2 regions of the Massilia sp. PAMC28688 genome follow, and region 2 is predicted to be linked to the other one. Evidence: riboswitches for the same ligand, from Rfam matches in the RefSeq annotation. Region 2 holds a riboswitch; the other holds the start of a gene.
What was found. Region 2 has a riboswitch for thiamine pyrophosphate ahead of KY495_RS17040 (TonB-dependent siderophore receptor). Riboswitches for the same ligand answer to the same signal wherever they lie in the genome.
Positions count from the first base shown of each region.

Region 1 (4,386 bases), 2.7 Mb from region 2:
CTGGGCACCCGGATGGCCCTTGGCCAGGTCGGCCGCGTGGGCCGCGATCTTGTAGGTGATGATGCCATCCTTGACATCGTCCTTGTTGGGCAGGCCCAGGTGCTCCTTGGGCGTGACATAGCACAGCATGGCGGTGCCATACCAGCCGATCTGCGCCGCGCCAATGCCGGAGGTGATGTGATCGTAGCCAGGTGCGATATCCGTGGTCAGGGGCCCGAGCGTGTAGAACGGCGCTTCGCCGCACTGTTCAAGCTGCAGGTCCATGTTCTCCTTGATGAGCTGCATCGGCACGTGGCCCGGGCCTTCGATCATGACCTGCACGTCGTGCTTCCAGGCGATCTGGGTCAGTTCGCCCAGGGTCTTCAGTTCCGACAGCTGGGCTTCATCGTTGGCGTCGTAGATGGAGCCGGGACGCAGGCCATCGCCAAGCGAGAACGACACGTCATACGCCTTCATGATCTCGCAGATCTCTTCGAAGTGCGTGTACAGGAACGATTCCTTGTGATGGGCCAGGCACCACTTGGCCATGATCGAGCCGCCGCGCGAGACAATGCCGGTCAGGCGCTTGGCCGTCATGGGTACATAGCGCAGCAGCACGCCGGCGTGGATGGTGAAGTAATCGACGCCCTGCTCGGCCTGCTCAATCAAGGTATCGCGGTAGATTTCCCAGGTCAGGTCTTCCGCCTTGCCATTGACCTTTTCCAGCGCCTGGTAAATGGGCACGGTGCCGATCGGAACCGGGCTGTTGCGGATGATCCATTCGCGCGTTTCATGGATGTGCTTGCCGGTTGACAGGTCCATCACATTATCGGCGCCCCAGCGGATGGCCCAGGTCATTTTTTCCACTTCCTCGCCGATCGAGGATGTCACGGCCGAGTTGCCGATATTGGCGTTGATCTTGACCAGGAAATTGCGGCCAATGATCATCGGCTCGATTTCCGGATGGTTGATGTTGGCGGGGATGATGGCGCGGCCGCGCGCAATTTCATCGCGCACGAATTCGGCCGTGATGGTATCGGGAATGCTGGCGCCAAAGGACTGGCCCGGATGCTGGCGCCCGATCAGGGCGGCGGTCCGCTGGCCCATGGGACCGGACGCGGCCAGCTGGGCCAGGTATTCCTGGCGCCGCAGGTTTTCGCGGATGGCGACAAATTCCATTTCCGGGGTGATGATGCCGCGCCGCGCATAGTGCATCTGGGTCACGTTGGCGCCCTTGACGGCCCGGCGCGGGGTGCGGTGCAGCTGGAAACGCAGGGCATCGAGCGCCTTGTCGGCCAGGCGTTCGCGGCCGTAGGCGGAGCTGGGACCGTCCAGTTCTTCGGTGTCGCCGCGCTCGATGATCCAGGGCAGGCGCGGGGTCGCCAGGCCAGAGCGGATGTCGATCACGGCCTGCGGGTCGGAATACGGGCCCGAGGTGTCATAGAGATACACGGGGGGATTGGGTTCGGCGCCAAACGAGGCCGGGGTATCGGCCTGGCTCACTTCGCGCATCGGCACGCGCATGTCGGGGCGGCTGCCCTGCACGTAGTATTTGCGCGAATTGGGAAACGGGGCGATCGCGGCCTGGTCGACGGTGGCCGTGGCGGAATCGAATTTTAACGGGGCATTCATGTGGCTCCTTTGGGTGCAGGAGCCAGCAAAGGAGACAGGAGTGTGGACGAGCGGGTGACGCGAACCATTCTCACAAGCTTCCCTTCGCTGGCATTATCCAGATCAGGTTCAGAGGGTGTTTCTCACCCGCGCCTCGCTGTGCGATTTGCAGGACCCCTAGCGTGTGCTGCCTTGTAGCAGCGGACGGATTATACCTGCCTTGGGCGCAAGGCAACATGGTTAGATGCTTAAAATTGATCAATGCTGCGCACGGAACCGTTTCGTTCTTAAAAAGTTCCGCAAAAATCTACTATATATATTCACGTCCGCTATAAAAAACCCAACAGTGGCTGAATTTGAACGCGCTTAGGATAAGGCCTCGTCCACCCGGCGACCCAACCTCGCGCCGGGCGCAGCCACTACCTGCGTCCGGGTTCGCGACCTATTCGGAGACTGATCCATGAAGCACCTCACCACCGGCCTCACGGCCCTGTCCCGTGCCGCGCAACTGTGCCTGCTGGCGGCCGCCTTCGGCACCAGCGCCGGCGTGGCGGCAGCCGATACCACCCGCGTCATCGTCGCATTCAAGCCGGGCGTGACGGCCCAGGCGCGCGCCGCCATCGAAGCGGCGCGCGGTGCAGTCCGGCTGGAACTGCCGGCCCAACACGCCGTGGCGGTTGAACTGCCGGCCGCTGCCGTCGCCGCACTCAGGCGCCAAGCGCACTTTGCCTACGTGGAAGAAGACGTCAGGCGCTATCCGCTGGCGCTCACTTCTCCTTCCAAAACACCCTATCTGCACGGCCAGCGGGTGCCATACGGCATTGCCATGGTGCAGGCTGACCAGCTGCCGGACACGCAGGCGGCCAACCGCAAACTGTGCATCATCGATTCCGGCATCGACCGCGCCCATGAAGACTTGCGCACGGTGCCTGCCGACGGCATCCATGACACGGGAACCGGCTGGTGGAATACCGATGAAAACGCGCACGGCACCCACGTGGCCGGCACCATTGCGGCGCTCAACAACGCGGGCACGGGCGTGGTGGGCGTGGCGCCCAACGGCCGCCTCAAGCTGCACATCGTCAAGGTGTTCAGCGCCGACGGCTGGGCCTATTCATCCACGCTGGCCAAGGCGGCGCAGCAGTGCGGCGATGCCGGTGCCCACGTCATCAGCATGTCGCTCGGCGGCGGCCTGCCGAGCCAGACCGAGATCCGCACCTTCCAGGCGCTCGCGCTCAAGGGCGTGCTGTCGGTGGCGGCAGCCGGCAACAATGGCAATTCCGCCGTGTCCTATCCGGCCGGCTACCCCAGTGTGATGATGGTGGGGGCGGTGGACGAACATCGGCAGTGGGCCGGATTTTCCCAGTTCAACCACCAGATGGAACTGGCGGCGCCGGGGGTGGAAGTACTGTCCACCGTCCCCATGCGCTCCGGCTCGGAACCGGCACTGACCGTGGCGCGCGTCACTTACAGCCCGGGCAGCATGAGCGGCTCGCCGCAGCGCAGCGCCAGCGGCGCCCTGGCCGACTTTGGCCTGGGCGACAAGGTGAACCCGGCTGTCGCGGGAAAGGTATGCCTGATTGCGCGCGGCAATATCGACTTTGCGACCAAGGTCGGCAACTGCCAGAACAGCGGCGGGGTGGGGGCAGTGGTGTATAACAATGTCGCAGGCGGTTTTGGCGGCACGCTGGGCGCGGCAGTGACGGTCATTCCATCAGTGACCGCCTCCGATACCGAGGGCGCGCGCCTGAAAACCCAGCTGGGCCAGGCCGCCACGGTCACGGTCACGCCGGTCCACTATGCCTACTTTGACGGCACCTCCATGGCCACGCCCCACGTGGCGGCGGTGGCGGCACTGGTATGGAGCTATTTCCCAAGGTGCAGCGCGAGCCAGATTCGCGCCTCGCTCAATAAAAGCGCGCTGGACCTGGGCAGCGCCGGATGGGATGACAAATTCGGCCATGGCCTGGTGCAGGCCAAGGCGGCCCACGACCGGATTGCCGCGAAAGGATGTGGCATCTAGCCGCCACGCTGACGAAGAAAGGACGCTGCGGCGTCCTTTTTTGCTCTAGCCCGCGCTGCACCGTGCCGTGCCGTACGGCAACTAAATGGTATTATTTTAACAATACAGCTGCAGGGGAGCGAAATAATATCACCAAATCTCACGCCGGCAATCGTGAAAACTACATTTCGAGACAATTGACGAACTAAACAACACATATTGCTTTGCAATAAATAAGTTGATTGATTGATCCAGGAATCCCCTCATACACTGCTTCGATTGCAGGCCCAGAAGGCTTCGCAAACACCGGCACGCGGGCCTACAGAGCCTGCGGCAACATATGACACAATTCTTGGAGAAATACATGAGGAAAAATCAGCCAGGCATGTCCACGATCGCTGCAGCAGTCAAGGTACTTGCCGCAACAGTCGCATTCGGCGTCATCGGCAACGCTGCTGCAGCCGCCGACACCACCCGCGTCATCGTGGCATTCAAACCTGGCAGCGCGGCCAGCGTGAAGTCGGCAGTGCATGCTGCCAAGGGCAATATCAAGCACGACATATTCGGCATGGACGCAATGGCCATCGAAGTGCCCTTGACGGCACTGAAGGGTTTGCAGCACAACCCCAATGTGGCCTACGTGGAAGAAGACGTGATTCGCCGCCCCTTCGCCAGCACCACCCCCTCGACCGGCACACCCTACCTGCTGGGCCAGAAAGTCCCTTACGGCATCAAGCAAGTACAGGCTGACCTGCTGCCCGATACCTACGTGGCCAACCGCAAGGTGTGCATCA
Region 1 covers NZ_CP080378.1:1,018,342-1,022,727, forward strand. Annotated here, with positions in the region: gene thiC (phosphomethylpyrimidine synthase ThiC) at 1-1,611, opposite strand, end outside; TPP riboswitch at 1,674-1,779, opposite strand; gene KY495_RS04515 (S8 family serine peptidase) at 2,051-3,613, shown strand; gene KY495_RS04520 (S8 family serine peptidase) at 3,957-4,386, shown strand, end outside.
Region 1: another riboswitch for thiamine pyrophosphate. It lies ahead of thiC (phosphomethylpyrimidine synthase ThiC); the one in region 2 lies ahead of KY495_RS17040 (TonB-dependent siderophore receptor).

Region 2 (4,386 bases):
GGCCGACAGGCGTGCGCGGCGTGGCGCGCCCGGCAGCAGGTAGCCGCCCAGTTCCGGCGTGGCGTCGCGCCAGTAGAACTTGTCGGCCACGTTTTCCACGTGGGCGCGCAGCGTGGTGCGGTAGCCGCCGATGCGGGTGGCGTAGGCCGCGCCCAGGTCGATCACGTGGTAGCTCGGTACGAATACCAGGTTTTCGTCGTCAAACGCCTTTTTGCCGGCGTACTGCAGTACGCCCGTGAGCTTGAGGCCACTGACCGCGGGCACGGAATATTCCAGCAATGCGGTGCCCTTGAACGCCGGGACGTTGGCGGTGCGCTTGCCATCGAACAGGGCGCTGCCCGAACCGCTGGTGCGGGTGTGCAGCGCCATGGCCGATACGCTGTAGTAGAGATCGCGCGTGGCCTTGCCCTGGGCCGCCAGCTCGATGCCGCGGTGGGTCTGTTCACCGGCGCGGACATAGTAATTGTCGGCGTTGGTCAGCTCCTTGCCGCGCTTGAGTTCGAACAGGGCGCCGGTCAGGGTCACGTTGTCGTTGACGACGCCCTTCATGCCCAGTTCCAGCTGCTTGGAGCGGCTGGGTGCCAGCACACCTTGCGCGGTGCGATAGTTCAGGGTGCCAAACGGCGCTTCGCCGCCGTACTCCATGCCATGGGCAACGGTGCCGTACACGATCCAGTCGGTTGCCGGACTGTACACCACCGACAGGTTGGGCAGGGTGAAGCTGGCCTTGTAGTCCGGGCCGCGCTTGATCGTCACGTGGCGCGCGCCGGCATGCACCGTCAGTTCCGGCGTGAGTGTCATCACGTCCTGCACGAAGGCGGCGCGCTCGGTGTCGTGGCGCTGTTCGATGACGTCGCCGGTGCGGGGATTGCCAGGCGCCGGTGGCACGATGCGGTTGCGGTAGATGTTGCTGGCGCCGGCGTAGTCGTACACATAGTCGCCGTAGTACTCGCGCCGTTCCATGTCGGCATAGCCAAATGCCAGTTCATGCTTGATGCCGCCGCTGCGCACGGTACCCTGCACGAGTGCCTGGCTCCCGAACGGCGTCTTGCGCTCGCCTTCGCTCTGGTAGTCGTACACGTCGTAGTCGCCATTGCTGCAGTACCCGGGATAGAAGCCGTCCCCTTCTTCCGAGCAGCCGTAGGGGAAGGCAGTGTAGTCATCGCGCTTGAACTCGTGGCGGTTGGCTGCCACGGTGGCGCGCCAGGCATCGCTGATCCTGTACTCAAAGCGCAGGCCGATATTGGAGCTGATGGTCTCCACCGGACGGGTCCAGGGCTGGTCATTGAGCAGCGTGGCGGCCGACACGTTCGATGGCAGCGCCACGTTGCGAATCAGCTGGTAGCCGGGCGCGGTGATCTGGGACTTGTCCTGGTAGTCCATGTCCAGCTGCACCAGCGCCCGGTCCGACACCTGCCAGTCGAATGCCGCCGAGGCAAAGGTGCGCTCGCCGTCGGCACCCTTGACGTAAGGGCGCAGTTTTTCCGCCGCCGCGTTGAAGCGATAGCCGAAGCGCTTGTCGTCGAATCGTCCGCCCACATCCACCGTGCCAAGCACGGTGCCGCGTTCGCGTACCTCGACGGTGACGGAACGCAGGTCGCTTCTGGTGGGCCGCTTGACGGCGTAATTGATGATGCCTCCCGGCCCCGTGACCCCGGCCTGCATGCCGGCCAGGCCCTTGAGGATTTCGATGCGCTCCTTGTTCTCGAGCGGGATCTGGGTGTCGTTGGAGATGGCGAAACCATCCTTGCGGTAGCTGGTGTTGTTATCGAGCTTGAAGCCGCGGATCGAAAACATCTCGGCATAGCCGACCGCGTTGTACGAGTCGCTCACGCTCGCTTCAAAACGGCTGGCGTCGCTGGTGTTGCGGATGTTCAGGTCCTGCATCTGCTCGCGCCCGATCGACAGGATCGAGGCCGGCGTCTTGAGCAGGGGGACATCGGAAAAGCTGCCCACGCTGGCGCGGTCGGCGGCGATCCACTGACCGGTCACCACCACTTCCGTCATCGGCTGTTCGGTGGTCTGCGCCTGGGCGCATGAAGAGAAAGCCTGGAAAACGGCCAGGGCGATGACGGTGTGCTGCAGTGATGGCGATGACATAGTGTGCTCTTTTGGTCCCGCACCGGCGTGCCGGTGCAATGCTTGAAAACAGCTGGGGCCAGACGGGGGAGGCGGTCAAAGGAGGGGAACTACTTTGCGCTTTCCTTCGCTGGCATTATCCAGATCAGGTACGAAGGGTATCTCTCACCCGGAAAAAACGTGTTCCAGGACCCCTAGCGAATGCAAATTTTATCACATGCGGGCAGCATGGCGCCGCCCGCCGCGCGGCGGCCCTACAGGCTCGCCTCCAGCACCTTGCGGCTGACCTCGAGCGACACGTCGCGGTGTTCGCCCAGCTTGGTGTAGCGGTGCTTTTCAAGGTTGCCCAGCACCGCATCGAGATGGCCGGCGCCGAGCTGGTAGTCGGCCAGGCGGGTCTTGACGCCCATTTGCTCGAAAAATGCCTGCATGCGCGCGATGGCGGCCTCGATGCGCTCGTCCTCGCTGCCGTCGCGAATGTCCCACACCCGCTCGGCGAACTGCAGCAGTTTGGCGCGCTTGGCGTCCTTGCGCTGGCGCAGCATGCTGGGCATGACGACGGCCAGGGTCTGGGCGTGATCGAGGTTGTACAGGGCGGTCAGTTCGTGGCCAATCATGTGGGTGGCCCAGTCCTGCGGCACACCGGCGCCAATCAGGCCGTTCAGGGCCAGGGTGGCGCACCACATGACGTTGGCGCGTACCTGGTAGTCGTCGGGCGCGGACAGGGCCCTGGGGCCTTCTTCGATCAGCGTGAGCAGGATGCCTTCGGCAAAGCGGTCCTGCACCTTGGCGCCCACCGGATAGGTCATGTACTGCTCCATCACGTGGGCAAAGGCATCAACCACGCCATTGCCGACCTGGCGCGCGGGCAGCGAATAGGTCTTGCTGGGGTCGAGGATGGCAAACTTCGGGAACACCTTGCGGCTCATGAAGGCAAACTTTTCCTGGGTCGACTTGCGGGTGACGACACTGGAAGCATTCGTTTCCGATCCCGTCGCCGGCAGCGTGAGGATCACACCCAGGTCCATGGCCTCGCTCACGTTGCTGCCGTATTTTTCAAGAATGGTCCAGGGGTCGTCGGCCAGCAGGGCGCCGGCGGCGATGAACTTGGCGCCGTCAATCACGGAGCCGCCGCCGACGGCCAGCAGGAAGTCGATCTTTTCGGCCTTGACCTGTTCGATGGCGCGCATCAGCGTTTCGTAGCTGGGATTCGGTTCAACGCCGGAAAATTCGCTCACGTGGTGGCCCGCAAGCGCCGCCAGCACTTCGCTGTAGACGCCGTTTTGCTTGATGCTGCCGCCGCCGTAGACCAGCAGCACGCGCGCATTAGCCGGGACCAGCTTGGAGAGCGCGGCGATCTGGCCCTGGCCAAACAGCACCTGGGTGGGATTGTAGAAGTCGAAATTGAGCACGGCGGATCCTTATGCGAGAGACGTAAGGCATCGATTATCGCTCAATCGCGCGCGCACTGCCGGCGCCGGCGCCGCTAGCGCTCGGCAGCTGTCTTGAGCCGGACCAGGCCACGCTCGAAGTCGCGCCCGATCAGGGTATCCATGCTCATGAAAACGCTCATGACCTTGGAGACGAAGGGCATGGGCCCGGACATGGTCCAGACTACCTCGGTGCTGCCGTTGGCGCCATGCATGGCAAAGGTGGTCATGTTCGTCACTGCCATGGGCTCCTTGAATGCGAGCTCGATCACGGCTCTCGAGGGCGGCGCGAATTCAATAATTTCCATCCGCCCGCGCCCGACATCGGAATTGCCGCTCCATTCATAGATGGCGCCCTTGCCGCTGGCCGGGCCGGCAAAGGTGCGCTGCATGGCCGGGTCGAGCTGTTCCCACGGCGACCAGCTTTGCCAGTTGCGAAAGTCGGCCACCAGGGCCATGATTTTTTCCGGTGGGGCATTGACGATAATGCGGCGTTCGACAGTGAAGCTGTCCGGCCTGGTGAGGGCAAGCGCCACGATCAGCGTCAATATCAGCACCAGCGCGATGGCGATCTTTTTCAGCATGGTTGACCCCTGTGTTGTGTCGGAAAGCGCTGGCGTCCTACGCCATGCGTGCCAATGAAGCGCCAAAGATTAGCACAGCGCCCCGGCGAACTGCGATCCGTGCGTTGCTTTGCCGCCGATTTGGAGTACGCTTGACGTATTCGTAACAAGCGCAGGAGATTGTATGTCCAAACCCTATTCTGTCGAGCAGCCGGAACGCAGCGCCGTTGATGCCATGGACGGCATTGTTGCCCTGGAATTTGGCGCCGACTGGTGCGGCCACTGCAAGGCGGCACAGCCCCTGATCCAGGCGG
Region 2 covers NZ_CP080378.1:3,783,564-3,787,949, forward strand. Annotated here, with positions in the region: gene KY495_RS17040 (TonB-dependent siderophore receptor) at 1-2,100, opposite strand, end outside; TPP riboswitch at 2,185-2,285, opposite strand; gene KY495_RS17045 (iron-containing alcohol dehydrogenase) at 2,334-3,491, opposite strand; gene KY495_RS17050 (SRPBCC family protein) at 3,566-4,093, opposite strand; gene KY495_RS17055 (thioredoxin family protein) at 4,257-4,386, shown strand, end outside.